One region of the Mycobacterium sp. NPDC003323 genome, then DNA from elsewhere that is predicted to be linked to it. Evidence: riboswitches for the same ligand, from Rfam matches in the RefSeq annotation. Region 1 holds a riboswitch; the other holds the start of a gene.
What was found. A riboswitch is a leader RNA that binds a small molecule or an ion and turns the genes downstream of it on or off. The one in region 1 is predicted to bind S-adenosylmethionine.
Positions count from the first base shown of each region.

Region 2: linked by a shared signal. The riboswitch ahead of ACWDUN_RS00555 (hypothetical protein) and the one ahead of ACWDUN_RS25305 (bifunctional o-acetylhomoserine/o-acetylserine sulfhydrylase) in region 1 are both predicted to bind S-adenosylmethionine.

Region 1 covers NZ_JBSFSB010000017.1:1,217-15,948, forward strand. The annotation lists gene ACWDUN_RS25275 (FHA domain-containing protein) at 1-2,304, opposite strand, end outside; gene ACWDUN_RS25280 (NADH:flavin oxidoreductase) at 2,382-3,596, opposite strand; gene ACWDUN_RS25285 (bifunctional methylenetetrahydrofolate dehydrogenase/methenyltetrahydrofolate cyclohydrolase) at 3,625-4,470, shown strand; gene ACWDUN_RS25290 (DUF3017 domain-containing protein) at 4,473-4,766, shown strand; gene ACWDUN_RS25295 (methyltransferase domain-containing protein) at 4,836-5,564, opposite strand; gene metX (homoserine O-acetyltransferase MetX) at 5,561-6,691, opposite strand; gene ACWDUN_RS25305 (bifunctional o-acetylhomoserine/o-acetylserine sulfhydrylase) at 6,698-8,023, opposite strand; SAM riboswitch class IV at 8,067-8,185, opposite strand; gene ACWDUN_RS25310 (NADP-dependent isocitrate dehydrogenase) at 8,442-10,676, shown strand; gene ACWDUN_RS25315 (alpha/beta fold hydrolase) at 10,759-11,598, opposite strand; gene ACWDUN_RS25320 (exodeoxyribonuclease III) at 11,674-12,474, shown strand; gene ACWDUN_RS25325 (TIGR03086 family metal-binding protein) at 12,444-13,067, opposite strand; gene ACWDUN_RS25330 (MarR family winged helix-turn-helix transcriptional regulator) at 13,146-13,541, shown strand; gene trpS (tryptophan--tRNA ligase) at 13,559-14,575, shown strand; gene yhjD (inner membrane protein YhjD) at 14,590-14,732, shown strand, end outside.
Region 2 covers NZ_JBSFSB010000001.1:131,224-145,955, forward strand. The annotation lists gene ACWDUN_RS00500 (FadR/GntR family transcriptional regulator) at 1-471, opposite strand, end outside; gene ACWDUN_RS00505 (APC family permease) at 609-2,087, shown strand; gene ACWDUN_RS00510 (TetR/AcrR family transcriptional regulator) at 2,165-2,785, opposite strand; gene ACWDUN_RS00515 (oxygenase MpaB family protein) at 2,844-4,046, shown strand; gene ACWDUN_RS00520 (DUF2563 family protein) at 4,660-4,971, shown strand; gene ACWDUN_RS00525 (putative alpha/beta hydrolase) at 4,978-6,501, shown strand; gene ACWDUN_RS00530 (IS30 family transposase) at 7,179-8,336, opposite strand; gene ACWDUN_RS00535 (hypothetical protein) at 8,707-9,024, shown strand; gene ACWDUN_RS00540 (hypothetical protein) at 9,026-9,325, opposite strand; gene ACWDUN_RS00545 (TetR/AcrR family transcriptional regulator) at 9,450-10,088, shown strand; gene ACWDUN_RS00550 (cytochrome P450) at 10,234-11,601, shown strand; gene ACWDUN_RS00555 (hypothetical protein) at 11,596-12,102, opposite strand; SAM riboswitch class IV at 12,136-12,243, opposite strand; gene ACWDUN_RS00560 (metallophosphoesterase) at 12,401-13,351, shown strand; gene ACWDUN_RS00565 (fatty acid desaturase family protein) at 13,506-14,597, shown strand; gene ACWDUN_RS00570 (ATP-binding protein) at 14,679-14,732, opposite strand, start outside.

The DNA.
Region 1 (14,732 bases):
CGCGGCGGTCACCGTCGTCGCACCCATCACCACGAACAGCTCCAGCGTCGGGCTCAGGAACGTCAGCGCACCCTGGGTCGGCGCGCCCTTACCGGCGATGGCGATCGCGGTGACGATCGAGGACTGGATGATCGCGAACACCGCGTAGATGCACACCTTGGCCATCAGGTACGCCGTCGTCGACAACCCGACGGCCTGTTCGCGGCGGAAGATCGCACGCTCTCCGATCAGGTCGCGCACGGTCAGCGCGGTACCCATGAAGATGGCACCGACATTGAGCAGCACCAGGATCTGGCCGGGCTCGTTGGGGGCGTCGCCCATCGGATCGGGCACGCCGAAGCCGACGGTGCCGGGCACCGACAGCGACAGCACACCCATGATGAACGGCAGCACCGCCAGGAAGGCGAAGTAGCCGCGGTCGGAGACGATCAATCGCATCTGCCGTCGCGCGATGGTGGAGAACTGCCTGCGCACACTGGTTTTCGCGGGTTTGCCGAGATCGCCCGGTTTTTCCGAGGCCTCCGCCTGCGGTGGCGGACCGCTGCGCGCCAGGTAGCGCTGATGGGATTCGTCGGGATCACCGGCGACAGCGGAGAAGATGTCTGCCCAGTTGGTGGTGCCCAGCTCCGGGCCGATCTGGCTCGGCGGGCCGTAGAACGCGGTCTTACCGCCGGGCGCCAGCAGCAACACCTGATCGCACACGTCGAGGTAGGTCAGCGAGTGCGTCACCACCAGCACCACGCGGCCGGCGTCGGCCAGCTGGCGCAGCATGGTCATCACCTGGCGGTCCAGCGCCGGGTCCAGGCCCGAGGTCGGCTCGTCCAGGATCAGCAGCGACGGGCCCGTCAGCAGCTCCAGGGCCACCGACGCGCGTTTGCGCTGACCACCGGAGAGCTTGTCCACCCGGGTCTCCAGGTGCTTGGTCATCTCGAGCTCTTCGAGGACCTGCAGGACGACGCGCTCGCGGTCCTCCTTGGTGGTATCCGGGGGCAGCCGCAGCTCGGCCGCGTACATCAGTGCCTGCTTGACCGTCAGCTGGCCGTGCACCACGTCGTCCTGGGGCACCATGCCGATTCGGGAACGCAGCGAGGCGTATTCGGCGTGGATGTCGTGTCCCTCGAAGGTCACCGTGCCCGATGTCGGGTGGGTCAGGCCGGCGACCTGCTTGGCGAACGTCGACTTACCGGCGCCGGAGGGGCCGATCACCGCGGTCAGCGTGCCCGGCCGCGCGTCGATCGAGATGTTGTTCAGCAGCGTCTTGTTGTTCTCGATGGTCCACGTCAGGCCACGGACCTCCAGACCACCGGTGCGGGTGGCGGCCTGGGTCTCCGAGCCGCGCACCAGCGTGCCGCCGGTGAACACCAGGTCGACGTTGCCGATGGTGACGACGTCGCCCTCGCGCAGCAGCGCGTCGTCGACCCGCTGGCCGTTGACGAACGTGCCGTTGATGCTGCGGTTGTCCAGCAGCTCGGTACCGCCGGGGCCGGACACCAACGTGGCGTGATGCCGCGAGGCCAGCACATCGGGAATGACGATGTCGTTGTCGGTGGCGCGACCGATCTTGATCCCGCCGGGCGGCACGTCGGGTGCCTTCCCCGGACGCAGGATCTTCAGCATGCTCGTCGCGAGGTTGTTCTCCGATGGGCGGGCCACCGCCGTGGGTCCCATCGCTGTCGGTGCGGGATCCGACGGCGGGATGTAGGTCGGCTGTGAACGCGACACGGGCGCCGCCGGCCGGGGCTGCTGTCCCGTCGAGTAGGGCTGCTGTCCCGTCGGGTACGGGTTGTACGGCTGGGTGCCGCCGGGGTGGTGCGGCTGCGGACCGGACGGGTAGCGCGGCTGCGACGGCGACGGGCCGGTGGACCAGTTCGGGGGCGGCGGCGGGGGAGGAGCCTGCGGCGGAGGCGGCTGCGTCGGCGGTTGGGTCTGCCACGTGCCGCTGGGTCGCGACATCGGCACCGCGGCGGTCGGCGGGGGGCTACCCACCGCGCCCTGATGGCGGCCGACCTCGAACGCCAGCTGGGGTCCGTCCGGATTGCCGATGTTGATGTGCTGGCCGTCGGCGATATCCAGCGTCGGAACGCGCTGGCCGTTGACATACATGCCGTTGAGGCTGCCGTTGTCGATGGCGATCCAGCGGCCCTGATCGAAGCGCAGCACCAGGTGGGCGCGCGAGATCAGCGGGTGGGCGATACGCACGTCGGCACGCAGGTCGCGGCCGACGACGACGTCGTTGCCTGCGGAGAAGGTGCGGGTCGATCCCTCGTATCGAACGGTCAACGCGGGCGTTCCGGGGCGGCTCATCGGGACCAACTGTATCGGTTGGGCATCCCGCTGTGCCCGGCCGCAAGGGCGTTTGTTGCCGTTCTGGTGCCGAAGCGTCAGACGCTCAGCGTGTCCGGCGCACCGGTCACCACGCAGTGGGTGTGGCTGTAGATGGTCGGCATGCACTTGTTGCAGTGCGTGCACGCCGAGCGGACGGACGCGTCGGCCTTGATCCGATTGACCAGGTCCGGCTCGGCCAGCAGCGCGCGGCCCATCGCGACGAAGTCGAAGCCCTCGGCCATCGCCTTGTCCATGGTCTCGCGATTGGTGATGCCGCCGAGCAGGATCAGCGGCATCGACAGTTCGGCCCGGAACGCGCGGGCGTGCCGCAGCAGATAGGCCTCACGGTAGGGATACTCGCGCAGGAACTTCGTGCCGGTCATCCGCATGCCCCAACTGATCGGCGGTTTGAAGGCGCCGGCGAATTCCTTGAGCGGCGCGTCACCGTGGAACAGGTACATCGGGTTGACCAGGGAACTGCCCGCGGTCAGCTCGATGGCGTCCAGGCCGCCGTCTTCCTCGAGCCACTTGGCGGTCTGCAGGGACTCGTCGAGCGGGATGCCGCCGCGCACGCCGTCGGTCATGGTGAGTTTGGCGGTGACGGCGATCTGGCGGGCGCCGTGGTTGTCGACGGCATCGCGCACCGCCCGCACCACGCCGCGAGCCACCTTCGCCCGGTTCTCCAGTGAGCCCCCGAACTCGTCGGTGCGCCGGTTGAGCAGCGGGGAGAGGAAGGAACTGGCCAGGTAGTTGTGCCCGAGATGCACCTCGACGGCGTCGAAGCCGGCATCGATGGCCAGCCGGGCGGCATCGGCGTGGGCGGTGATGACCTCGCGGATGTCGTCCTTGCTCGCCTTGCGGGCGAACCGCATCGACAGCGGGTTGAAGAACCGGATCGGCGCCAGCGCGGGCGCTTTGTTCGTGCGGGCATTGGCCACCGGTCCGGCGTGGCCGATCTGGGCGCTGATCGCCGCGCCCTCGCCGTGCACCGCGTCGGTGAGCCTGCGCAGGCCCGGAATCGCCTCCGGGCGCATCCAGATCTGCCAGCCGTCGGTGCGGCCACCGGGGGCGACGGCGCAGTAGGCGACGGTGGTCATGCCCACTCCACCGGCCGCCGGAAGCTGGTGGTACTTGATCAGATCATCGGTGACCAGCGCATTCGGGCTGGCGGCTTCGAAGGTGGCGGCCTTGATGATGCGGTTGCGCAACGTCACCGGCCCGAGCTTGGCCTCGCCAAACACGTCGGTGAACACTTCGGGCTGGGTGTTCATACCGGGCGAGCCTGCCACAATGTCTGTCGTGGCAGCGACGATTCTGGACGGTAAGGCAACCCGCGATGAGATCCTCGACGATCTCAAGGGCCGGGTCGCGAAACTGACGGCGGCGGGACGGACCCCCGGGCTGGGCACCATCCTGGTCGGCGACGACCCGGGATCGCAGGCCTATGTGCGCGGTAAGCACGCCGACTGCGCGAAGGTCGGCATCAACTCGATCCGTCGCGATCTGCCCGCCGATATCAGCCAGGCCACCCTGGACGACACCATCGACGAACTCAACGCCAACCCCGAGTGCACCGGTTACATCGTCCAACTCCCGCTGCCCAAGCATCTGGATGAGAACGCGGCCCTGGAGCGCATCGATCCGGACAAGGACGCCGACGGCCTGCACCCGACCAACCTGGGCCGGCTGGTACTCGGTAAAGAGGCGCCGCTGCCCTGCACACCGCGCGGCATCGTGCACCTGCTGCGCCGCTTCGACGTCCCGATCGCCGGTGCCCACGTCGTGGTGATCGGCCGCGGTGTGACCGTCGGCCGGCCGTTGGGGCTGCTGCTGACCCGCCGTTCGGAGAACGCGACGGTGACGTTGTGTCACACCGGAACTCGTGACCTGCCCGAGCTGACCCGGCAGGCCGACATCATCGTGGCCGCGGTCGGGGTGCCCTTCATGGTCACCGCGGACATGGTCAAACCCGGTGCGGCGGTCGTCGATGTGGGCGTGAGCCGGGTAGAGGGCAAGCTCACCGGTGACGTGGCCCCCGACGTCTGGGATGTCGCCGGTCATGTGTCGCCGAATCCGGGTGGGGTGGGCCCGCTGACCCGGGCGTTCCTGTTGACCAACGTCGTCGAGCGCGCCGAACGCGCGTAGCGATGACACTGCAGGAGTTCGCCCGCAAGGTCTTCGCCGGCCAATGGCCGATCCTGTTGGTGGCGTTGATCTTCGCGGCGTCCTTCGGCCTGGTGGTCACCGGCTACTGGCGCCGCGGTGCGCTGGTGATGGGGATCGCCGTCGGGGTGGCCGCGGCGCTGCGGCTGGCGCTGCCCGACGACCGTGCGGGTCTGCTGGTGGTCCGTTCGCGGGCAATCGATTTCGCGACGACGGCGAGCGTCAGCGCGGCGATGCTCTACATCGCCTGGACGATCGACCCGCTGGGGACCAGCTAACGTCGAATCTGAAGTAGATGAGGAATTTTGACTGCTTTTCCGCCATCTACTTCAGATTCGGTATCCAATTCAGCCCAGCTCGGCGCGGATCCCCACCGTGACGTACGGCAGCGCCAGTCCCGAACTGTTGGCCAGCGCCGGATGCGTCGCCAGCAGATCGCGGACCTGGTCCAGCGTGCGGGTGCGCACCGCGGCCGGTGAGGTGATGCAGTAGCTGCGCGAGGCCACCAGATCGATCAGTGCCTGCGGTGTCAGGTAACTGGTCCACTCGACCTGGGTCCGCTCGATCGGACCGAACGGATCGGCGAGTGTCACCTCGTGGTTCAGCGGATCGTGCTCATGCCCGATGATGGCGCCCAGATCCTTGACCCAGCCCATGCGTTCGTCGCGGGTGTTCCACACCAGGCCGAGTCGCCCGCCGGGGCGCAGCACCCGAGCGATCTCCGCGGCCGCCCGCTGCGGGTCGAACCAGTGCCAGGCTTGAGCGACCAACACACAGTCGACGCTGTCGTCGGGCAGCGGAATCTCTTCTGCGGTTCCCAGCAGCGCGGGAGTGTCGGGCAGCGAGGAGGACAGCACGTCGAGCATCTCCGGGATCGGGTCCACCGCAACGACATCGAGGCCGCGTTCGACCAGGCGAACCGTCAACTTGCCGGTGCCGGCGCCGAGGTCGAGGACCTTGTTGGCGCCGTCGGGCAGCAGCCAGTCGATGGCCTCCGGCGGATAGGAGGGCCGCCCGCGTTCGTAGGCGGCGGCCTCCTCACCGAAGGACAACGACCTCGGATCAGGGCGGCTCACCGGGCCGCGATCTGCAGTGTCCGGCGGATCAGCGGCGCGACGGCGTCGGTCTCGACCAGGAAACCGTCGTGCCCGTAGATCGAATCGACGACCGACAGGCCGTCGCAACCCGGCAGTAGCTCAGCCAGTTCCTGCTGTTGGCGCAGCGGGTAGAGCCGGTCGGAGGTGATCCCGCCGACCACCACGGGCACCGGGCAGCCGGCCAACGCAGCCTGCACCCCGCCGCGGCCGCGGCCGACGTCATGGCTGCTCAGCGCGTCGGTCAGCGCCACGTAGGTGCCCGCGTCGAACCGGGAGACCAGCTTGCCGCCCTGATGCTCCAGATAACTCTGTACCGCATAGCGGCCGCCGTTGGTCGGGTCCTCGTCGCCTTGGGCCTCGTTGGCGAACCGCGAATCCAGTTCGGCCTCACCGCGATACGTCAGGTGCGCCACCCGACGGGCGATCTCCAGCCCGGCGGCCGGACCGCGTCCGGTGCCGTAGTAGTCGCCGTCCTGCCAGTCCGGGTCGGCCTTGATCGCGGCGACCTGGGTGCTCTGGGTGCCGATCTGATCGGCGGTGGCACGGGCCCCGACCGCCAGGACCAGCCCGGCGCGCACGGTGTCGGGGTGACCGACCAGCCACTCCAGCGCGCGGGCGCCGCCCATCGACCCGCCGATCACCGCGGCCACACCGGTGATGCCCAGCGCGGCCAGGGCGGCCAGGTCGGCGTTCACCTGGTCGCGGATGGTGATTGCCGGAAACCGTGAGCCCCAGGGCTTTCCGTCGGGAGCCGGCGAGCTGGGACCGGTCGAGCCACGGCAGCCGCCGAGGGCGTTGGTCGCGATGGCGCACCACCGGTCGGTGTCGATGGCCGCGCCGGGTCCGGCCACCCCGTCCCACCAACCCGGGGTCGGGTGGTCGGGTCCGGCGGGTCCGGTGATGTGCGAGTCGCCGGTCAGTGCGTGCAGCACCATGACGACGTTGTCGCGGGCTGCGGACAGCTCGCCCCAGCGCTGAAAGGCGATGGACACGTTGTCGAGGACGACGCCGCTCTCCAGGGTCAGGGAGCCGATGTCGACGACTCCGAGCTCACCGTCAGCGGGCAGCGTCGAGGGCACGTCGCGCACGATGTCGAAGATGGTCATGTCGCCTCACACCGACGCGACGCTCTGACCGGTACCCGCAAAGGCACGCGCAGCGGCGAAACCCCGATCCAGATCGGCGAGGATGTCGTCGATGCCCTCGATGCCGACGGCGAGCCTGACCAGCCCCGGTGTGACACCGGTAGTCAGCTGTTCCTCAGCGGTGAGCTGCTGATGCGTGGTCGAGGCCGGGTGGATCACCAGCGAGCGCACGTCTCCGATGTTGGCGACGTGACTGTGCAGGGTGAGCGCGTTGACGAAGGCCTTGCCCGCCTCGATACCACCGGCCAGCTCGAAGGCCAGCACCGCGCCGGTGCCCTTGGGTGCGAGCTTGCGCCCGATCTCATACCAGGGCGAGCTCGGCAGGCCCGCGTAGTTGACCGAGATGACCTCGTCGCGGCCTTCCAGGTACTCGGCCACCCGCTGTGCGTTGGCCACGTGGCGCTCGATGCGCAGGCTCAGGGTCTCCAGACCCTGGGCGATCAGGAACGCGTTGAACGGCGCGGCCGCCGAGCCCAGATCACGCAGCAGCTGCACACGCGCCTTCAGCGCGTAGGCCGGCGGGCCGAGTTCGGCGAACACCACACCGTGATAGCTGGGGTCCGGGGTGGTGAACGCGGGGTGGCGGCCCTGGGTCCAGTCGAAGCGGCCGCTGTCGACGATCACGCCGGCGATAGCCGAGCCGTGCCCGCCCAGATACTTGGTGGCCGAGTGCACGACGATGTCCGCGCCGTGCGCGATCGGCTGGATCAGGTACGGCGTGGCGATGGTGTTGTCCACGATCAGCGGGACGCCGTTGTCATGGGCCACCGCGGCGACGGTCGGGATGTCGAGCACGTCGATCTGGGGATTGGAGATCGACTCGGCGAAGAACGCCTTGGTGTTCGGCCGGACCGCCGCGCGCCAGCTCTCGGGATCGTCCGGGTTGTCCACGAACGTAGTCTCGATGCCGAGCTTGGGCAGCGTGTAGTGCAGCAGGTTGTAGGTGCCGCCGTAGAGCCGCGGGCTGGAGACGATGTGGTCGCCGGCGCCGGCCAGGTTGAGGATCGCGAACGTCTCGGCGGCCTGGCCCGAGGACAGGAACAGGGCCGCGACACCGCCCTCGAGGGCGGCGATGCGCTGCTCGACGACGTCGGTCGTCGGATTCATGATGCGGGTGTAGATGTTGCCCGGCTCGGCCAGGCCGAACAGCGCGGCCGCGTGCTCGGTGTCGCGGAACGTGTACGACGTCGTCTGGTAGATCGGCAGGGCCCGCGCATTGGTCGCGATATCGGGCGTCTGACCGGCGTGGATCTGTTTGGTCTCGAACGACCAGTCCTGATCTGGCGTGCTCATGAAGAACGAACCTCCATCTGTGTCTGGGGGCCCGGTTTGAGCGGACCCGCGCTTGCCGCGTAGCCGTCACGGCTACTCAACCTGGTCTTCACCCGGAGCACCCCACCGCGGTTGGAGGGTTGCCGGCCAGCAAGCCGGGGCTTGATGCTGGCGCTCATGACCGAAACAAAGACTAACTCACCACCTTGACCTGGTGCCACCTGGTTGCCGTCGTCCTGTCAGGACAAACCTACTGACCAGTAGCGAAAGCTGACCCGTCACGGGTTCGTCGGCCCTTGTAGTGTTGCCCGTGAGGGCAGCCCCCGGTCGTCACCCATGCGGTCGCGGGCCGTCCGCCGAGCGGAATCGTCGCTGTCGAATCACATACGGCAGAGCCGATTTTCGCTGCATCTGTCCGACAGTGACGCCGGGAGTACACATGAGCGCCGAGCAGCCGACCATCATCTACACGTTGACCGACGAGGCGCCGCTGTTGGCGACATACGCCTTCCTGCCGGTGATCCGTACCTTCGCCGATGCCGCCGGCATCGACGTCAAGACCAGTGACATCTCCGTGGCCGCGCGCATCCTGGCCGAGTTCAGCGACCGCCTGACCGACGAGCAGAAGGTGCCCGACAACCTCGCCGACCTCGGTGAGCTGACCCAGGATCCCAGCGCCAACATCATCAAGCTGCCCAACATCAGCGCGTCGGTACCGCAGCTGCTGGCCGCGATCAAGGAGCTCAAGAACAAGGGCTACGACCTTCCCGACTTCCCCGGCGACCCCAAGACCGACGAGGAAAAAGAGATCCGCCAGCGCTACGGCAAGGTGCTGGGCAGCGCGGTGAACCCCGTGCTGCGCGAGGGCAACTCGGATCGCCGCGCGCCCAAGGCGGTCAAGGAATACGCCAGGAAGAATCCGCACAGCATGGGTCAGTGGTCGCAGGCCTCGCGCACCCACGTGGCCACCATGAAGACCGGCGACTTCTACCACGGTGAGAAGTCGATGACCGTCGACAAGGACTGCAAGGTCAAGATGGTCCTGCAGACAGGCTCGGGCGAGACGGTGCTCAAGCCCGAGGTCAAGTTGACCGCCGGCGACGTCATCGACAGCATGTACATGAGCCGCAAGGCGCTCGTCGAGTTCTACGAGGAGCAGATCGAGGACGCCTACAAGACCGGCGTGATGTTCTCGCTGCACGTCAAGGCCACCATGATGAAGGTCAGCCACCCCATCGTGTTCGGGCACGCGGTGAAGGTCTTCTACAAGGACGCCTTCGCCAAGCACGGCAAGCTCTTCGAGGAACTCGGCGTCAACGTCAACAACGGCTTGTCCGACCTGTACGACAAGATCGAGACGCTGCCGGCCAGCCAGCGCGAGGAGATCATCAACGATCTGCACGCCTGTCACGAGCACCGGCCCGAACTCGCCATGGTCGACTCGGCCAAGGGCATCTCGAACTTCCACTCGCCCAGCGATGTCATCGTCGACGCCTCGATGCCGGCGATGATCCGCCTCGGCGGCAAGATGTACGGCGCCGACGGCCGCACCAAGGACACCAAGGCCGTCAACCCGGAGTCGACCTTCTCCCGGATCTACCAGGAGATGATCAACTTCTGTAAGACCCACGGCCAGTTCGATCCCACCACCATGGGTACCGTTCCGAACGTCGGTCTGATGGCGCAGAAGGCCGAGGAATACGGCAGCCACGACAAGACCTTCGAGATCGCCGAGCCCGGCACCGCCCAGATCGTCGACATCGACACCGGTGAGGTGCTGCTGGAGCAGGACGTCGAGGAGGGCGACATCTGGCGCATGCCGATCGTCAAGGACGCCGCCATCCGCGACTGGGTGAAGCTGGCCGTCAACCGGGCCCGGCTGTCCGGGATGACGACGGTGTTCTGGCTCGACGACGAACGCCCGCACGAGAACGAGCTGCGCAAGAAGGTCAAGGAGTACCTCAAGGAAGAGGACACCGAGGGCCTGGACATCACGATCCTGCCGCAGGTGTGGGCCATGCGGTACACCCTGGAGCGCGTCATCCGCGGCCAGGACACCATCGCCGCGACCGGCAACATCCTGCGCGACTACCTGACCGACCTGTTCCCGATCCTGGAGCTGGGTACCAGCGCCAAGATGCTCTCGATCGTGCCGCTGATGGCCGGTGGCGGGCTGTACGAGACCGGTGCCGGCGGCTCGGCGCCCAAGCACGTCAGCCAGCTGGTCGAGGAGAACCACCTGCGCTGGGATTCGCTCGGTGAGTTCCTGGCCATCGGTGCCAGCCTGGAGGACCTGGGCAACAAGACCGACAACCCCAAGGCCAAGGTGCTGGCCGAGACGTTGGACACCGCGGTCGGCCGGCTGCTGGACGAGAACAAGTCCCCGTCACGCAAGGCCGGCGAGCTGGACAACCGCGGCAGCCAGTTCTACCTGTCGCTGTACTGGGCGCAGGCGCTGGCCGACCAGTCGCAGGACAAGGAACTGGCCGAGCACTTCGCGCCGCTGGCCAAGACCCTGGCCGAGAACGAGGACACCATCGTCGGTGAGCTCAACGAGGTGCAGGGTGGGCACGCCGACATCGGCGGCTACTACTACCCGGACCCGGAGAAGACCGCGGCGGTGATGCGGCCGTCCAAGACGTTCAACTCCGCGCTGGAGTGCGCGCGGAGCTAGTTCGTCGCGATCTACGTCAGTTCAGCCTCGATGGGGTCAACCCGTCGAGGCTGAACTCGTGTAGGGGTCGGCTGCTTGGCCGCTATCCCGCCGGGGGTGACTCGCGCTTCGGCTCGGTGTGCTGGTCGACGAACTCGGCGATCAGCTCGGTGATCTGCCCGGGCGCCTCCAGCATCGGGATATGACCGAGTCCGGGCAGTCGGGTCACCTTCGCGTCGGTCGGCAAATTCTCGATGAAGTACTTCGTGCCGCGCGGGCTCGGGAACACCCGGTCCTTCTCGCACAGCACCAGGTGCGTGGGCACACCGACGCTGGCCAGCTCCAGCAGGCCGGGCAGCCGCAGCGTCTTCACCAGCAGCTGGATATAGGCCGTGCAGTGTGTCGCGTCGTCGACGAGGGCGACCAGGTCGGCGCGGCTCGGGCCGTCGGCCGGGCCGCTGACCGGCAGCGTGGCGATCCGCGTGCCGAACGGCAGGTCCAGGATGCGCGGGCCGATCAGCCGGGCGGCGATCAGAGCCGGGCCGCCGGCCAGGAACTTGAGCACGGTCTCGTACTTGGTGGGGGAATGCTGGCTCCAGCCGCCGGCCGGGGCGATGGCGGTCAGGGTGCGGGCCCGCCCGCGCCGTTCCAGTTCGAACGCTACCCAGCCGCCCAGTGAGTTGCCGACGACATGGGCTGTCTCCCAGCCGATCTGGTCCATCCGACGTTCCACGTCGTCGACCAGCGCGGCGGTGTCCAAGAACCAGGTGCCCGACCGGGCGCCGCCGTTGTGTCCCACCATGGTGGGCGCAAGCACCTCGAAGCGGCCGGTGTCGGCCAGTTGATCGGCCACCGTGCGCCAGACGTTCTGGGAGCACAGGAACGGGTGCAACATGAGTATCGGTTCACCCGATCCGCGATGGATGGGCGCGCGTTGGGTCATAGCGCCCGACAGTATGGCGGTACCGCCGGTACCGCAAGGGGTCCTTGTCGGGGTGCTGGACTAGGGTCGTCGACCGTGATCGTCACCACCGTCAACGCCAACGGCATCCGGGCCGCGGTCAAGCAGCGCTCGACGGAGAACCTCGGGATGCTGCCGTGGCTCAAGGAGAGCACTGCGGACGTCATCTGCCTGCAGGAGACCCGTGCCGACGACGAACAGCTGGCCGACGCACTGGCGCCGGCGCTGGCCGACGGCTGGCACCTCGCCTCGGCCGAGCCGCATGTGAAGGGCCGCAACGGCGTCGCCGTGTTGTCCCGCACACCGTTCGACGCGGTGCGCATCGGTTCGGGCGCCGACGAGTTCGCCGCGCACGGCCGCTACATCGAGGTCGACACCGCGGGCGCCACGGTTGCGAGCGTCTACCTGCCCACCGGCGAGGCCGAGACCGACCGCCAGCTGGAGAAGGAACGCTTCATGGCCGCCGTCCAGGCGCGCATGGCGGTGCTCTTGGCGCAGGGCCGCGACACCGTGCTGTGCGGCGACTGGAACATCGCGCACACCGAGAATGACATCAAGGCTTGGAAGAACAACGTCAAGAAATCCGGTTTCCTGCCCGCCGAACGGCAGTGGCTCAGTGATCTGATGGCGACCGGCTGGGTGGACGTGGTGCGCCAACTGCATCCCGACGTTGCCGGCCCGTACAGCTGGTGGTCATGGCGCGGCAAGGCTTTCGACAACGACGCGGGCTGGCGCATCGACTATCACCTGGCCAGTCCGGGTCTGGCTGCCCGTGCGGTGTCGGCGCGGGTCGAGCGTGCCGAGTTGTATGCGCTGCGGTGGTCCGATCACGCACCGGTGACCGTCGAGTTCTGTTGAGCCCAGTCCGGGCGCCGGCCCAGATGTGCGAGGATCCGGTCGAAATCGGTTGCGGCGGAACCGTGGTGGGCCGGGCCGAAGGGTGCCTCGGGTGCCGTTCGGGTCTCATCGTCGGGGATGCCCAGCACGATCGGTAATGCCGCGGTGACGCTTTCGTCCGACGGCCGGTAGTTGCGGCCCAGGCCGGCCGCGACATCCCAGCCATGCACCAGGTAGTCCACGAAGTGCATCGCCATGGCGACCGATCCGGGAACCGCGGCGTCCGGGCCGAATTCGGGCAGGGCACACATGGTGTCGGCGACGCCCTCGGCGCCGAACGCATCGAGCACGTCATGGGCGGCCGCGGCGTAGTCGTCGCGCGGATCGCTGACCGTGGCGGGATCCCATAGTCGCAGATCGCGGCCGGCGCCGCGGACCGAGGCGGCGAAGCCGCGGTGCTGGACGGTCATGTGTGCCAGCAGTTGTTCCAGCGTCCAGTCCGCGCATGGGGTGGGCCGCGCGAGGTCCGACGCGTCGACGGCGTCCACGATGGCGATGGAATCCAGGACAACCGCGTGGTGCAGGGGTGCGATGTCAGCGATATTGATAAGCATGTACATACGATAGGCGCGGGCTTATTATTGCGCAACGCTTAGCATGAGCCGGTGCCGCGACGTCCCGATCTGGCGGCCATGCTCGCCCCGTTGCTTCGCGACATGGCCGCCGCCGAAGTACCGGTGTTGACCGCGCACGGGCTGACCATGTGGGGCTACGCCGTGCTGTGTGCGCTGGACGGGGGGCCGGTGCGCACCCAGGCCGCCCTGGCCGAGGCCATCGGCGCCGACAAGACCCGCATCATCCGCACGCTCGACGAGCTGCAGGACCGCGGACACATCGAACGGCACGCCGATCCCGAGGACCGGCGGGTGCGGCTGCTGTCGATCACCGTGCGTGGCCGGGAGGTCAAAGACGCCGCCCAGGCCGAGATCCAGCGCGGAGAGGAACGCTGGCTCGGCCGGTTGAGTGCCGCCGATCGGCGCTCGTTTTTGCGCGTGCTCGACCTGCTGAGCCACGCCGAAGCCGAGTAGGCGAAAATCGAAGCATCATGAGCGTCCCCACCAAGAGCGTCGTGTTCTCCGGCGCGCAGCCCACATCGGATTCCCTGCATCTCGGTAACGCCCTCGGTGCGGTCAACCAGTGGGTGAGCATGCAGCGCGACTACGACGCCTACTTCTGCGTCGTGGACCTCCACGCCATCACCGTCCCGCAGGATCCGGCGGTGCTGCGCAGGCGCACCCTGGTCACCGCCGCGCAGTATCTGGCCCTCGGTGTGGACCCGGCCCAGGCGACGATCTTCGTGCAGAGCCACGTGCCCGCGCACACCCAGCTGGCGTGGGTGCTCGGCTGCTTCGCCGGGTTCGGCCAGGCCTCCCGGATGACGCAGTTCAAGGACAAGTCCCAGAAGCAGGGCGCCGAGGCGACCACCGTCGGCCTGTTCACCTATCCGGTGCTGATGGCCGCCGACATCCTGCTCTACGACACCGATCTGGTGCCCGTCGGTGAGGATCAGCGCCAGCATCTGGAACTGGCCCGCGACCTCGCCGAGCGCATCAACGCCCGGTTCCCCGACACCTTCGTCGTGCCCGAGGCGACCATCCCGAAGGCGACGGCGAAGATCTTCGACCTGCAGGACCCGACGGCCAAGATGAGCAAGTCCGCGGCCACCGACGCCGGTCTGATCAGCCTGCTCGACGACCCGAAGAAGACGGCCAAGAAGATCCGCTCGGCCGTCACCGACAGCGAGCGCGAGATCCGCTTCGACCGCGAGGCCAAGCCGGGCGTGTCCAACCTGCTCACGATCCAGTCCGCGGTCACCGGCGCCGATATCGACACCCTGGTCGCCGGATACGCCGGCCGCGGGTACGGCGACCTGAAGACCGAGACCGCCGACGCCGTGGTGGAGTTCGTCACCCCGATCAAGACGCGGGTGGACGAATTGCTCGACGATCCCGCCGAACTGCAGGCGGTGCTGGCCAAGGGGGCCGAGCGCGCCAACGGGGTGGCTTCAGCCACCGTCCAGCGGGTATATGACCGGATGGGTTTCCTGGCGCCGACCATCTGATCTGAAGGGATGCCATGCCTGAGCCTGACTCGGACGACAAACCCGGTGTGGTGGACCGGTTGCGCAATCGATATAGGTGGTTCGACCGGGTCATGGTGGCCCAGGAGCGCTACAACGACTGCAAGGGCGACTTCTACGCCGCGGGCATCACCTACTT
Region 2 (14,732 bases), on a different contig from region 1:
GCGGCTGTCGGCGCGGATTCGGTCACCCAGGGTGGCGGCGGCACCGAGCTGATCGGTGAGCGCGAACAGTCGTCGCACGGCATACGGCGCGGCGCGTTCGGCGGCCAGTTTGGCGGCCTGCCCCGCGACGGCGGTGTGTTCGTCGAACAGATCGCGCAGGTCGGAGGCGCTCATCTGGGTCAGGCGTTGGGTGAGCTGCTCGACCGGGGGGCCGGCGGGGCGTCTGATGAACGATCCGCCGCTGCGGCCGCGGCGGGTCTCCACCAGTTGCTGCTCGCGCAGCGTGGACAGGGCGTCGCGGACGGTCATCGGCGCGACGCCGAACTGGGCGGCCAGATCGACCTCGACGGGAAGCCGTTCACCGTCGTCGAGCAGTCCCAGATGGATCGCCTCGGTGATGCGCTGGACGATCTCGTCGGCGCGGCCCACCGGGGCTTCGGGGGCCACGAGCGGGGACAGCGACGAGACCACGTGCCGTCCTCCCTCCCATCCTCCGGTGACGGCAATCTACCGGATTGCGGGGCAATCTTGCCGTTTCGGGGACGGGATAAACAATAGGAATGTAGTTTTTCGCTCACTCGGATTCTTGCCCAGAGGAGAGCAGGCCAGTGACCACTACTTCGCGCCCCGCCGACCACCTCGACGACGACGATGCCCGCCTCGGCGCGCTCGGCTACACCTCGCAGTTCAAACGGGACATGAGCCCGTGGGCCAACTTCAGCCTCGGTTTCACCTATCTGTCGCCGGTCGTCGGCGTCTACACGTTGTTCGCGTTCGCGCTGGCCACCGGTGGGCCACCGATGATCTGGAGTTTCCTGATCGTCGGCGTCGGCCAGCTGCTGGTCGCGCTGATCTTCAGTGAGATCGTCGCCCAGTTCCCGGTCGCCGGTGGGGTGTACCCGTGGGCGCGCCGGTTGTGGGGGCGCAGATACGCCTGGATGACCGGCTGGGTGTACCTGGTGGCGTTGTTGGTGACCATCGCGTCGGTGACCTACGGCGGTGGGCCTTTCGTGGCCGCCACCTTCGGTATCGAGGCGACCGTCGACAATGTCATCCTGTTCTCGCTCGGATTGATCGCGCTGGCCACCTTCATCAACTTCCTCGGCACGAAAGTGCTTGCCAAGGCGGCGATCATCGGGTTCACGGCTGAGATCATCGGCGCTCTGGTGGTCGGCGGCTGGCTGCTGATCGCGCACCGCGAACACAATCTGGGCGTGCTGTTCGACAGCTTCGGCACCGGCGGCGACGGCAACTACATGTTCGCCTTTGCGGCCGCCGCGCTGATCGGCATCTACCAGTACTACGGGTTCGAGGCGTGCGGTGACGTCGCCGAGGAGGTGCCCGATCCGGGCCGGCTGATCCCCAAGGCCATGCGCCGCACCATCTACATCGGCGGTGCCGCAGCGACTTTCGTCTGCCTGGCGTTGGTGCTGTCGGTCGCCGACATCCCGGCCGTGATCGCCGGTGAGGACACCGATCCGGTCAGCACCGTGCTCACCGAGGCGTTCGGGGCCTTCGGCTCGAAGGTGATCCTGGTGATCGTGCTGATCTCCTTCCTGTCCTGCGCGATGAGCCTGCAGGCCGCGGCGAGCCGGCTGGCGTATTCGTACGGGCGCGACGGGATGATCATGGGATCGTCGTTGCTGCGAAAGTTCTCCGAGACCCGCCACGTCCCGCCGTATGCGTTGGTGTTGGCGGCCATCGTGCCGGCGGTGATCGTCATCGGCTCGCGGTTCTCCACCGACGCCATCACCAAGATCATCAGCTTCGCCGCGCTGGGGATCTACATCGCCTTCCAGATGGTGGTGCTGGCCGCGCTGCGGGCGCGGCTCAAGGGCTGGGTGCCGTCGGGCAAGTACACGCTGGGCAAGTGGGGGCTGCCGGTCAATATCGCAGCGCTGGCTTACGGGGTGGTGGCGATGGTGAACATGGCCTGGCCGCGGACCCCGGATGCCGCCTGGTACGACAACTGGATCGTCGCGCTGTCGGCGGTGGTGGTGATCGGAATCGGGTTGGTGTACATGGTGGTTCATCCCCTGCACGACCGCAGCACCGCGCCGTACAGCGACGCGATACCGCAGCGTTGACTTTGCCGGGTTCCTTGGGGCTGGGGCTCTCGAGTGGGTATGCCGCTGCCCGCCTTTGAGCGACAAACGAGCGACAATCAGTCCGGCGTCAAGGCCGCCGCCAGCATCTTGGCCGTCAACGCCACCATCGCGTCGCGGTCCGAGCCCGGCGGGCGCTGCAGCGCGATGCGCAGGCACGCACTCGAGGTGACGCCCATCGTGACGAACACCAGATCTTGCAGCTGCTCGGCGTCCAGGTCCGGCCGCGCCCGCCCCGGGATGGCGCTGCCCAGCGGCAGCAGACTGCGTTCGATCTCGTCCATCGCGGTGTGATTGAGGTAGGCGGGGATGTCGAAAGATGAGGAGGTCAGCGCCGCCTGCAAGATCGGGGCGTGCTTCTCGTAGGCGGTGGTCAGGGTGTCGACGACGATCAGCGCGGCGTCGGGGACGTCGCGATCCATCGCCGCGCTCACCCCGCGCACCAGCTCGAACGAGATGTCGCGGGTGGCCTCGTCGACCAGCTCGGCCAGGATCGCGGCGCGGTCGGGAAAGTACCTGTAGACAGTGCCGATGCTGACGTGTGCGGTGTCGGCGATGGCCTGGGTGTTCAGGTTTCCGATACCGCGTTTGGCGATCAGGGTGCGGGTGCTGTCGAGCAGTCGCCGACGCATCTCGCGGGCCCGCTGCTGCTGGGGGAGCCGTCGCGCCTGAGTGGGCATCGCTTGGTCCGTTCAAAGGTGAGTAGTAAGTGAGGAATTCTCATGTTTGCATGGATGCATGAGTATCGCCAGCGAATCGCCCGTTGCCGTCCCCAATGCGGACCTCGCCGTAGCGCGCTACGGCGACCGCGGCCAGGACTGGGTCGACGGCGTGTTCATCGCCGACCCGCCGGCCGATGCGGTGGTGGCGGCCTTCGCCGAACTGCCCAAGGGTTGGGGCATGCAGATGTTCCGCACGGCACTGGCCGAGGGCATCGACGCGGTGCCGGACGCACCACCGGCGCTGCGTGAATTCTTCGCCGAGGTCGATGTCGAGCCGTCCTGGTTGGATCACGCGAAGATGGACCGCGCGGCCGGGCATCTGGTGCGGCACATGGCGTCCTACGGCATCGTGCTGGGCGCGGCATCGCTGACCAAGGGGGCGATGAACCAGGTGGCCGGCATGCCGCTGGTGATCACCAACCGCTACACCAGCCAGGCCGCGGTGCGCTCGCTGGAGGTCGGGTCGTGGATGGAGACCATCCTGACTCCCGGCGGCCTGCGACGCACCGGCGCGGGCTTCGCGACGACGCTGCGGGTGCGGCTGATCCATGCCTTTGTGCGGAAATCGCTGTGGGACAGCGGGTCCTGGGACACACAGGCCTGGGGTGCGCCGATCCCGCAGAGCTTCATGGCGTTCACCATCGTCGAGTTCGGCAATATCGCGCTGACGGCCATGCATCAGCTCGGAGTGCGCTACACCGCCGCCGAACTCGACGACATCTTCCACTTCTGGCGCTATGTCGGGCTGCTAAATGGTGTTCAGGCTCCGTTGAACCCGGCGTGCGAGGCCGATCATGTGCGCATCGAGGAGCTGTACGCGCTGACCGGTAGCAACCCCGATGACGGCGACCGGGATTTCGTGCGGGCGTTGACCCATGACTATCTGGCGGTCGAGATCGCCGACCTGCTGCCCGTCGGTGGCCACGCGGTCGGGGTCGCGGTGATCAACGGGTTGACGCGGGCGTTCCTCGGCGATCAGGCGGCTTCGCAGCTCGGGCTTCCGGACACGGTGTTCAAGCATCTGCCGACGGTGATCGGCCCGGTGGTCGGGGGAGTGAACCGCCTGCTCGGCGCGGTGCCCGGGGTGTCGTCGTGGCGGACCCGGCGGGCGCTGGCCGGGTACCCCAAGGTGATGGCGCAGCAGCGGGCGCGGTACGGGATGTCGCATGATCTGGTCGACGCCGCGCCCGGCGCGGGTGGGCACCCGGCGAGCGGGTAGCTGCCCGGTGATTCTGCGGTGTGGTCATTCGAGGTGACGTCATGCCGTGGTCTTGGCGCACGTGCGGTAGGAAGAACGGCATGTCATCTACTTGGCGAAGCTCTCGGGTGATGCGATTTGGTGCTGCCATCGGTATCGCGATTGCACTTGCTGCGTGCGGCGATAGCGGGACGCCGGCAACTACTGCGTCGACATCGTCGACTACAAGTGAGGTCGCGGATCTCGAACCGCCGTTCCAGACGCTCGACGGAATCGCGTGGCTGACTGCGGCATGTGGCAGTCCATCCGTGATGGATGCGTCGCCGAACTCATGGCTTCCCGGCGCTGACCCCGTTGCTTTATGCCTCACTCCGCCCGGGCGTGAGGAGGTCTTGGTAGGCGTTTACGACGATCCTGACACTGCGGCCGCGGATATGAAGGCAATCGACGGGCGGCACGGACACGCGACCCGGGTCGCTGACGACGGACGGACCTGGGTTTTTGTCGTGGACCCATCCGATACAGCGGCGCTGGTGCCGCTCGAGAATTTCGCCTTCGATCTGAGCTAGCCAATTTGGTGCACCAGCTGGCGCACCGTGGCCAGTATCATTCAATCGACGGACGGGGGAGCGAGATGATTCTTGACACGGACCTGCTGCGAATGGGCGCGGACTATTCAAATAGTGCCGCTTCAATTGTGCGGCGGGGTGCTTCGCAGTTCTCTGAAGCGCAGGCGCGCTCGGGAATCTTCGGTGATTTCGACGCTGCTAACAGTTTTCAAGCAACCCTCAGCGCGGCGCAGAAATCTCATGTCGAAGCAATGACTCTTCACTCTACGGAGCTTGATGCGCTCGCCGTGAAGGCGAATGTCGCAGCCACCACTTTTGTGACAGGGGACGAAACGGCCGCTGAGGCGCTGACCACGGCTGGCGATACGCTCGACTGACGTCGCATGTCGCTACACCTGCAACACCTTGACGTTGGCGATCTCACCGATTCGGCTGGCGGCGATCCCTGGCTGTTGGACCGTTCGATTCAGGCAGGAGCTCCTGGCGAAATCAGTGAGCTCGCAACTGCGTTCAGGCTGGCAAGCAGTTGCACGCAGGAAACCACAGACGAGTTTCTTGCAGCCAAAGCGCGATTTGAATCGGCGTGGGACCGACAAGATGGTGGGGGCCATCCGATAAACGACTCTGTCGAAGTCCAGCGCGCAACCGAGTCTATGAATTACAACCGGGACAAGCTGGCTAAGGTTGCTGTCGATCTCCAGAACATAGCGGCGTCTCTGGCAGAAGCTCAGCGCAGCGGCGGCGTATCTATCGGCAATCTCGAGGCCGCCTTGAAGGCAATCGACGGACAGATCGATCATGCGCTGAGAACAGCTGCCGCCAATAGCGAACCTGCAGATGTGTCGCACCTGAGGCAAGCGGCCGTCGAACGCACAACGGTAGCGCTCAGAGAAGTGCAAGCCATCCGGGATGGTTACGCTGAGCAGCTTGAACAGTCACGGAGTGAGTTGGCGGCCGAAGGATATTCGGCCGGTGCGATGGATGGTGCAGAAGGGAGCGACCAGGGCTCGACCTCAGCTTCTGACGCAATGGCGGAAAGATACGACGCGGGCCAACGTTCAGTAGATCAGCAAATAGTCAATTCACCTGGCCCCTGGACCCCGGAGAAGCAAGCTGCAGCTGGCCGACTTCGCGACTACGCGACGATCAACGACCCGACAGCGGATATCGACGCACTCAGGTATGCGAGCCAGCGACTCGACGACTACCACGTGGCGAACGCAACCGGACCGATGCCCGTCGATCCAATCTTGGGAGGTGATGCTCGATCGCGCGCACAGACCCGACTCGATTGGCAACAGAAATTGGAGCAAGGGCTGTTGGGTACGGCAGCGATGAAGCCCGACCAGGCGACAGAATGGCTTAATCAAAGCGAAGCTGCGGGCCAGGCGGCTGTGCTTGACCGTTTAGACAGAGAATTGCAACGAGCTGGGATGTCGCCGGCAGGTGCGGCTGCGACAGTCGATGCGATGTCAAATGGTTCTGTGCCGCAGGAACTCGTGGCGCTGGCGCAGAATGGAAGCAAGGTCGCTGCCGGAGGATCTGAAGCGGTGGATCAATATCGCCAAGTAGTGCCGACGGGCGACCATTGGAAACCCGGCATCGAGTACACGCCCGAGGACCTCGAGTCGCTCAAGAATATTTCTAGCAAGCTTGGAACGGTCGGCAACGTGCTGGAGGCGACCGTAGCCATTTACGAGGTAAGTAACGGAGCCCCAATCGGCGAAGTAGGTTCCAAAGTTGGCGGAGGTATGGCAGGGACACTGCTCGGAGCTGAGGTCGGAGCTTGGGCAGGTTCCCCAGGTGGTCCCGTAGGTGTCTTCGTGGGCGCACTTGCAGGAGGAATAGCTGGCTCCTTCGCCGGTGAATGGGCGGGCCAGCAGGGCTATCGGATCGCGACCCGCTAGCGATGATCAACCCGGTTTTCGCGGTGATGGTGTTGGTCGGTCTTGCACTCCCGTTGCTGCCCACGAGAAGTGACGATGCCGAACGCCGCTTGTACTGGATCGGCGCCGCTGTCGCCGTGGTAGCGGCCTTCTTGATGGTGTACCCGCCCGATTGGCGAGGCGGACTAGTGTTCGCAGGATCGCTCGCCGGAGTGGTGGTGTTACGGGCGTATATGAGTACGTCTCACCTGCGAATCCGTGGTCGAATGTACGCTTTCAATCTCAGAAACTCCGACCGGGATCCGGGACGCCATCCCGCGGAGTTCGACGCATACGCAGGACTAGCGACCGCACCGAAGATGTGGTGGCTCTTTGCAGCTGTCGCCGTAGCGTGCGCGCTAATTGGTGTCCTGTATCTGTTGTCATCTGATGGCAAATGGTATGCGGCAGGGTCCGGTCTGGTTGTCGTTGTGCTTCCGCTGATGATTGGACACCAGGACGCATCCTGGGGGTACCGGATAGCGCGCGGTCAGATCGTTCAACTCGTGGTTGCCGGCGTGGCCACACTGGGCGTATTCGCGCTGGTCTACTTGCTCGGGTATCAAGCGGGCATTCGTTGGCCCTGGCGGTCTGAGTATTCGCCGGAGCATCGGCGGCGCCGCTGACTCTGCGGTGGTGGCGCGAAAGTGCGCTTGGATTCAAGCGGTGGCTGCAACGAATGTGGATGGGTCTGACAATAGTCGGTCGAGTTCTTCGGCTGGGGTGCGCCAGCCGAGGCGTTTGCGGGGTCGGGCGTTGAGTTCCGCGGCGACCTGGTCCAGCCAGCCAGGGCCGTAGAACGATAGATCGGTCCCTTTGGGGAAGTACTGACGCAGCAGGCCGTTGGTGTTCTCGTTGGTGCCGCGCTGCCAGGGGCTGTGCGGATCGCAGAAATAGATTGGCAGGCCGGTGGCCTCGGTGATCTTGGTGTGCAATGCCATTTCCTTGCCCTGGTCCCAGGTCAGCGACCGGCGCAGGATCTCAGGGATCTCAGGGATCTTGGCCGTCATTGCCGCGGCCATGGTGGCCGCGGTGCGATTCCCAGGTAGGTGCAGCAACACCACGAATCCGGTGGTGCGTTCGACCATGGCGCCTATCGCAGAGCCTGAGGCCGTGCTACCCAGGATGCAGTCGCCTTCCCAATGACCGGGGATCTCGCGGTCGTCAGCCTCGGCGGGGCGGTCGCTGATGTTGATCATGTTTTTGATTTGACCGGTGCCATTCTCAGTGCGGCCCTGCGGTTTCCGTCGAACCCGTCCAGTGCGCAGCGCGGTCTTAACCAGTCGTGCCAGCTCACCGCGTGGCTGCACGTATAGGGCCTGGTAGATCGTTTCGTGCGACACCCACATCTCCGGATCGTCGGGGAAATCCAGGCGCAACCGGCCCGCGATCTGCTCGGGACTGTCGCGCTTTTTCAAGCGTGTCACGACCTCGGTCAGCAGCACAGGGTTGACCTCGAGCTTGCGAACCTTCGGTCGGCGGCGGTTCGCCTCGGCCACGTCCTGGCCGACGCGAGCTCGATACCCCGACCTTGTGCGGCCCCGCGCGATCTCGCGGTTCATCGTGTCGACATGGCGGCCCAGTTTCACGGCTGCCTGCGCAGATGTCGAGCCGTTCGCGAGAAGGTCTTCGAGCCGGCAGCGGTCGACAAAGGTCAAGGGCGCCCGCGCCCGCGCCCGCGCCGGGCAGCTGGCAGCGTTGTCGATCGGGGCTGGGGTTCTGGGCACATAACCAGCTTGTTTGACCCAAGACACGGCAGCGTTCTCCGACACACCGGCGATCAGGGCGGCCTCAGTCAGCGATGCTCCCGAATGCATCGCCTCCCAGAACAACTCTCGCGTGGCCGCCCGGAAACGGATCCCACAATGTGCAGGATTGGCAGCGACACCCGCCGCCTTGGCCCATTTCTGGCCCGTCGAGCGGTGCACCCCAACCACCGTGGCGGCTGCCGACTGCGACAACCCCGATCTCAACCCCTCCAGGAAGGCCTCACGGGCCGACTCCGGAACCGCTTTGCTGCCATGCGCACGAAATCCCACCGAACAACACCTCCGAGCTCATCAGGGTGTTGCAGCGACCGATTGAGTCTGAGGCGAGAAGGCCGCGCCGTGGACGCAGAGTCAACCACAATGACTTGTCGGTGCCGGGTGCGACGATGTGCGGCTACTTCGAGCCAAGGAGAAAGTCATGAAGAAGTTCGCCCTCGCGACGGCGCTGATCGGGTTCGCCATCGCCATGAGCCCGCCGGCAGCGGCCGAGTCGTCCTGGACCATGCCGAACCTCATCGGGATGGACCTGCAGGGTGCCCAAGATGCCATCCAATCGGTCAGCGGCGGCGAGGTCTGGTTCAGCACCTCGACCGACCTGACCGGTCAGGGCCGTGCCCAGCTCAGCGACCGCAATTGGCAGGTGTGCAGCTCGACGCCGCCGCCGGGATCGGTCTTCACCGCGACCACCGAGATCGACTTCGGTGTCGTGCGCATCGACTCCGAGGACTGTCCCTGACTCAGGCCGTCACCGCGCCGCCGGCTGCCAGCAGCAGGAGCAGCCGGTCGCGCGCGTCGGTGCTCTCCGGGTCGTCGTAGAGCTCATCGCAGGCGATCCGGACCAGGCGTCGCCAGGTGTCGTGGGAGACCTCGGCCGCGGCGCCGAAGAGTCGGCGCAGCCGGTCGAAGGCGTCGGAGTCAAGCGGATCGTGGTGCAGTTCGTCGCAAACGGCTTGAATCTGCTGTTGTAGCGAAGGATTCACGAGCCGAACGCTCGCGACCGCCCATGCGTTGTCGGTGGGATCGAAGTCTGCCAGCAAACCTTTGATACGGCCAAAGCGCCGCCCCCGCGGTGAACCATATGTGCATATTGCATTACCGCATGCAAATATGGCAAGGCGGGTCAGTTGTATGGTTATGCAGGCTTACAGTATTGTCGAGGTGGTGGCAGGCAGCGTGTTCCTTCGTCAGTCCGCCCCGGCCGAACCCACGCCCCGGGAGCGCATCGTCGATGCGGCGATCAAATCCTTTGCCCAGCAGGGTGTTACGAACACCCCGCTGCGTGCGGTCGCCGATGCTGCCGGCGTCAGCGTCGGGCTGGTGCAGCATTACTTCGGTAACAAGGCCGGTCTGATCGCCGCGGTCGACGAACACGTCCTGCAGGTGTTCAACGAGGTCCTCGAGGCGAGCCCGTTGCCGCACCCGCCGTCGGAACAGTCCGACGAGATCCGCGGCCGCTTCACCCAGCTATTCCACGAGTACCCCGAGGTCACCGATTACGTCGCGCACGCGCTCAGCCAGGGCGATGAGATCGGCAATGTCATCTTCGACGGTCTGCTGCAGATCAGCATCGAGCAGGGCAAGGGTTTCGACGCCCAGGGCCTGCTGCGCGATGACCTCGACTTCGACTGGGGCGCCCTGAATCCGCTGATCCTGCGCGTCGGCGCGATGATCCTGCGCAACCACATCGAACGGCATATTCCCGAGCCGTTCCGCACGCCCGCCCAGTTGCAGCGGTGGGATGCCGCCGTGACATCGCTGATCCGCAAGGGACAGTTCGCGCCCGGCGCGGCGGAGACCTAGCGGCCCGATCGGTCCGCGTTCGAGGGGTGCGCGACGACCGATCCACGGACGCGATCCGCGGGGCTCATGGGGGGAGGGCCTCGCGGATCGCCCGGATTTCGTCGGTCGGCCCCTCGCGTGAATGGTGATCCATAGGGGGAGTTTGATGACGCAGTCCACGATGTCGCCCGATGTCGACACCCTGCCGGTCGCGCCGGCCAACCCGCTACCGCTGCGGGCGCGGCTGGCCGCGGCACGGCACTATCACCACGGTCAGGTGACGCTGCTGCAGTCCGGAGGTCCGGTGACCCGCGTGGTCCTGGGACCGGCCGGCTCCGGGCCGTCCATCGTCTTCGTCATGTCACCCTCGGGTGCGCGGGATGTGCTGGCGCTCAACAACGAACACTGTGACCGCACCTCCCTGCACGACGAGATGCGCCACCTCATGGGCGACAACCTGGCCGATCTGCCCAACGCCCCGTGGAAGTCGCGCAAACGCACGCTGCAACCGGTGTTCACCCCACGCCACGTCGCCGGGTTCGGTCACCACATGGCCCGCACCGCCGAGGAGATCGCGCAGGGCTGGAGTGACGGGGCCGAGGTGGACCTGGACGCCGAGGCGCGCTGGCTGACCATGCGGGTACTCGGCCGCACCGTGCTGGGCATGGATCTGGACACCCGAGCCGAGTCGCTGGCCGAACCGCTGACCATCGCGCTGTCCTATATCGCCGACCGCAGCATGCGCCCGGTGCGCGCACCGCGGTGGCTGCCGACCCCGGCGCGCCGGCGGGCCCGCGCGGCGGTGGCCCGGATGCGCGGCCTGGCCGATGACGTCGTCGCCGGCTGCCGCGCCGATCCTGACCGGGAGGCGCCGCTGGTGCGCGCACTCATCGACGCCACCGATCCCGACACCGGTGAACGCCTGTCGGACTTCGATATCGCCAGTGACCTCATCGCGTTCATGGTGGCCGGGCATGACACGACGGCGACGACGATCGCCTACGCGTTGTGGCAGCTGGGGCGCCAACCCGAGATGCAGCGGCGTGTCGCCGACGAGGTCGCCGCGCTGGGGGACGGCCCGCTGGGCCCGGATTCGGTTGCCGGACTCGGCTATACGACCCAGGTGTTGCGCGAGGCGCTGCGGCTGTGCCCGCCGGTGGCGGTGGCGGGCCGAACCGCGCTACGCGATATCGCCGTCGACGGGTACCGCGTCGAGGCGGGCAACATGGTGCTGGTCGGCATCTTCGGCCTGCACCGCAACCCCGAGTTGTGGCCCGATCCCGAGGCGTTCGACCCCGAGCGGTTCAGCCCGGCGAACATGGCCGAGCTGGACCGCTGGCAGTACCTGCCCTTCGGTGGTGGGCCACGCACCTGCATCGGTGATCACTTCGCGGTGCTGGAGGCGACGCTGGCGCTGGCCGCCGTGATCCGTACGGTCGAGATCGATTCGCTGGCAACGGAGTTCCCACTGGCGGTGCCGTTCACGATGGTCGCCGACGCGCCGATTCCGGCGCGGGTGCGGCGCCGGTCATAGCCCGGTCAGCCGGCTGAACGCGTCCTCGGACGCCTGCCGGCTCGGCGGCCACGCCTGCTGCCACTCCCGCAGCGGCACATCGGCGTCGGGCTCGAAACGCAATGCCATGAGCCGGTATTCGTGCTCACGCCAACCGTTGAGGCGCCAGTCGCCGCCGGCGAACTCGACGAGCCGGTGAATCTCGACGATGCCGTTCATGATGCTGTGCCGGCCCAGCGGCAGCGGCCGCCCGTGGGCGGTGTTGACCGCCCGGCAGTGTTCGCACGCCAGCCATGACCAGCGCGACGAGCCGCCGGCGGTGCCGCGGAAGCAGACGATGCACAGGTCGTGCTCGCGGGACACGTCGTGGCCCTCCCACTTCGAGGGGCGGTCCTCGTGACGGCAGGACTGCCACCGGCGATACACCGGTCCGCGCAGCGTGCCGCACGGAATGTGCACCGACAGTTCGGTGATGCGTGCGCGCAGGGCCGCGTCCGCCGGGGTCAAGGGTTGTTCGGTCATCGTTCGCCATTCCTGGCGGCGCCGCGTTCGGGCGCCCACCGCTTGCACTGTCGTGCCGGCTCTTCCCCTGGGGCACCGTGCGGTGGCGCGCGGTTGCCGGGACGGCGGGCCAGGTACCCGAACAGCCGTCCGCTCGTGAGCTGAACCCAGGATACGTCGGCGCACCGACATGTCGGAGGCGCGCGATATCCTGAAGTCAGATTTCAGACCTGCCCGCCGGATCGCCGGCGCGAGGCCACGGGTCGACAATCCAAAGCAAGCGCTGCCTTCACCGAGGCGGCGGAAGGGAGCACCCATCATGACGCTCGACCAACCCGGTTACGACGTGATCGGCGATGTGCACGGCTGTGCCGATGACCTCGACGCGCTGCTGGTGCACATGGGTTATCGGATGCGTGACGGCGCGCACCGGCACCCGCGTCGCGAGGCGATCTTCGTCGGCGACCTCATCGACCGCGGCCCCCAGCAGCTGCGGGTGCTGCAGACGGTCAAGGCGATGGTCGACGCCGGCAGCGCCCGAATGGTGTTGGGCAACCACGAATTCAACGCGCTGGCGTATGACTTCGAGTGGCCGGCGGGCTCCAGACGATATCTGCGGGAACGGTCGGCGAAGAACACCGCGCAGCACGCCGCGTTCCTGGCGCAGGTGACCGGGACGCAGCGCGCCGAATACCTGGCGTGGTTCCGGACCCTGCCGCTGTGGCTGGACCTGGGCGAGATCCGGGTGGTGCACGCCTGCTGGCACGAGGAGTCGATGGCGGTGCTCGGCACGGACCGGATCCTGAGCGACGAGCAGCTGATCCAAGCGTCCACCAAGGGCGACCCGATGTACGACGCCGTGGAGTCGCTGCTGAAGGGTCCGGAGATCAGCCTGATCGACCACGGGGCGCAGCCCTACGTCGACAAGGACGGGCACCGCCGCGACGCGGCGCGGCTGCGCTGGTGGAACTCGGCGGCGACGACGCTGGCCGATGTGGCCGAGATCGGCGGTGACTTCACGACCGCCGACGGCGCGCCGTATCCGGGGTTGCCGGCCATCGATGTGGCGCAGGAGTACGTGTACGACGGGCAGGTGCCGGTCTTCTACGGTCACTACTGGCGCAAGGGTGAGCCGACGCACCTGCGCGACTGGACCGACTACGCCGCGTGCGTCGATTTCAGCGCGGTCGTCGGCGGGGCCCTGACGGCCTATCGGTGGTCGGGGGAGACCTGGATCGATCCGCGGCACTACGTGCGGGCGCCTCGCTGAGAACGTTCTCAGCCCATCGCCGCAGGTCGGTGCCGGAGTTCGCCGGAGCGGCGGGTCTCGATTACCCGTCGTTCAGCCCGAGCGCCTAGGCTGCGGTCCGACCCTGACAGTGGCCCGGTATGTGCCGCTCACGCCGCACCCCCGAGGACATTTGATGGCGATCGCCGACGTGCCTGCCTACCTGCATCTCAGTAGCGCGGATGTCGACGAGATCGCCTTCGAACTCGACGTGATCCGCCGTGATATCGAGGACTCGCTCGGCGCCAAGGACGCGGCCTATATCCGGCGGGTGATCCACTTCCAGCGCGCTTTGGATGTCGCGGCGCGTTTGGTGATCGCGTGTAGCAAGTCCAAGACCGGCTGGCTGCTGGGCACGGGCGCGCTGGCGTACGCGAAGTCCATCGAGAACATGGAACTGGGCCACAACATCTCCCACGGCCAGTGGGACTGGATGAACGATCCGGAGATCCACTCCAACACCTGGGAGTGGGACATGGTCGGGGCGTCGGCGCAGTGGCGGTACTCGCACAACTATCGGCACCACGTGTTCAGCAATGTGCTCGGCATGGATGAGGACATCGGCTACCGGCTGCTGCGGGTGACCGAGGACCAGCCGTGGCGGCTGTGGTACCTGGCGACGCCGCTGCGAAACTTCGTGCTGGCGGCCATGTTCGAGTGGGGCATCGCCCTGCACGGCCTGCACTCGGAGAAGCTGCGCGGTGAGCCGGCCGTGCTGGCGGGGGAGAAGCGCAAGTTCGTCGGCAAGATCGCCCGGCAGCTGAGCAAGGACTACGTGTTCGTGCCGGCACTGAGCGGGCGGCGGTGGCGCCGGACGTTCGCGGCCAACCTCACCGCGAACACGATCCGCAACCTGTGGGTGTACGTCAACATCATCTGCGGTCACATTCCCGACGGGGCCGAGACGTTCGACCCGAAGGTGGTCGAGGACGAGACCCAGGGTGAGTGGTATCTGCGGCAGATGATCGGGACGGCGAACTTCAAAGCCGGTCCGCTGCTGGCCATCTCGGGTGGGCATCTGTGCTACCAGATCGAGCATCACCTGTTCCCGGACCTGCCGAGCAATCGGCTGCCCGAGGTGAGCGAGCGGGTGCGTCAGCTGTGCGAGAAGTACGACCTGCCGTACAACTCGGCGTCGCTGCCGCGGCAGCTGTTCCGGACGCAGCGGATCATCCATGGCTTGGCGGTGCCGGCGTGGGTGACGCGGTTGGGGCGACGTCGCGCATGACCGGCGCGGAAGTGGGTAAGTCGCTGCCCGCCTTGTAGCGACAATTGAGCGACAACGGGGCCGGCGCCGCACGTCGTCCCGTCAACCGTTGGCGCGAACGTAGGCGGCGAACCCGGGAATGGTGAACCGCAGCTT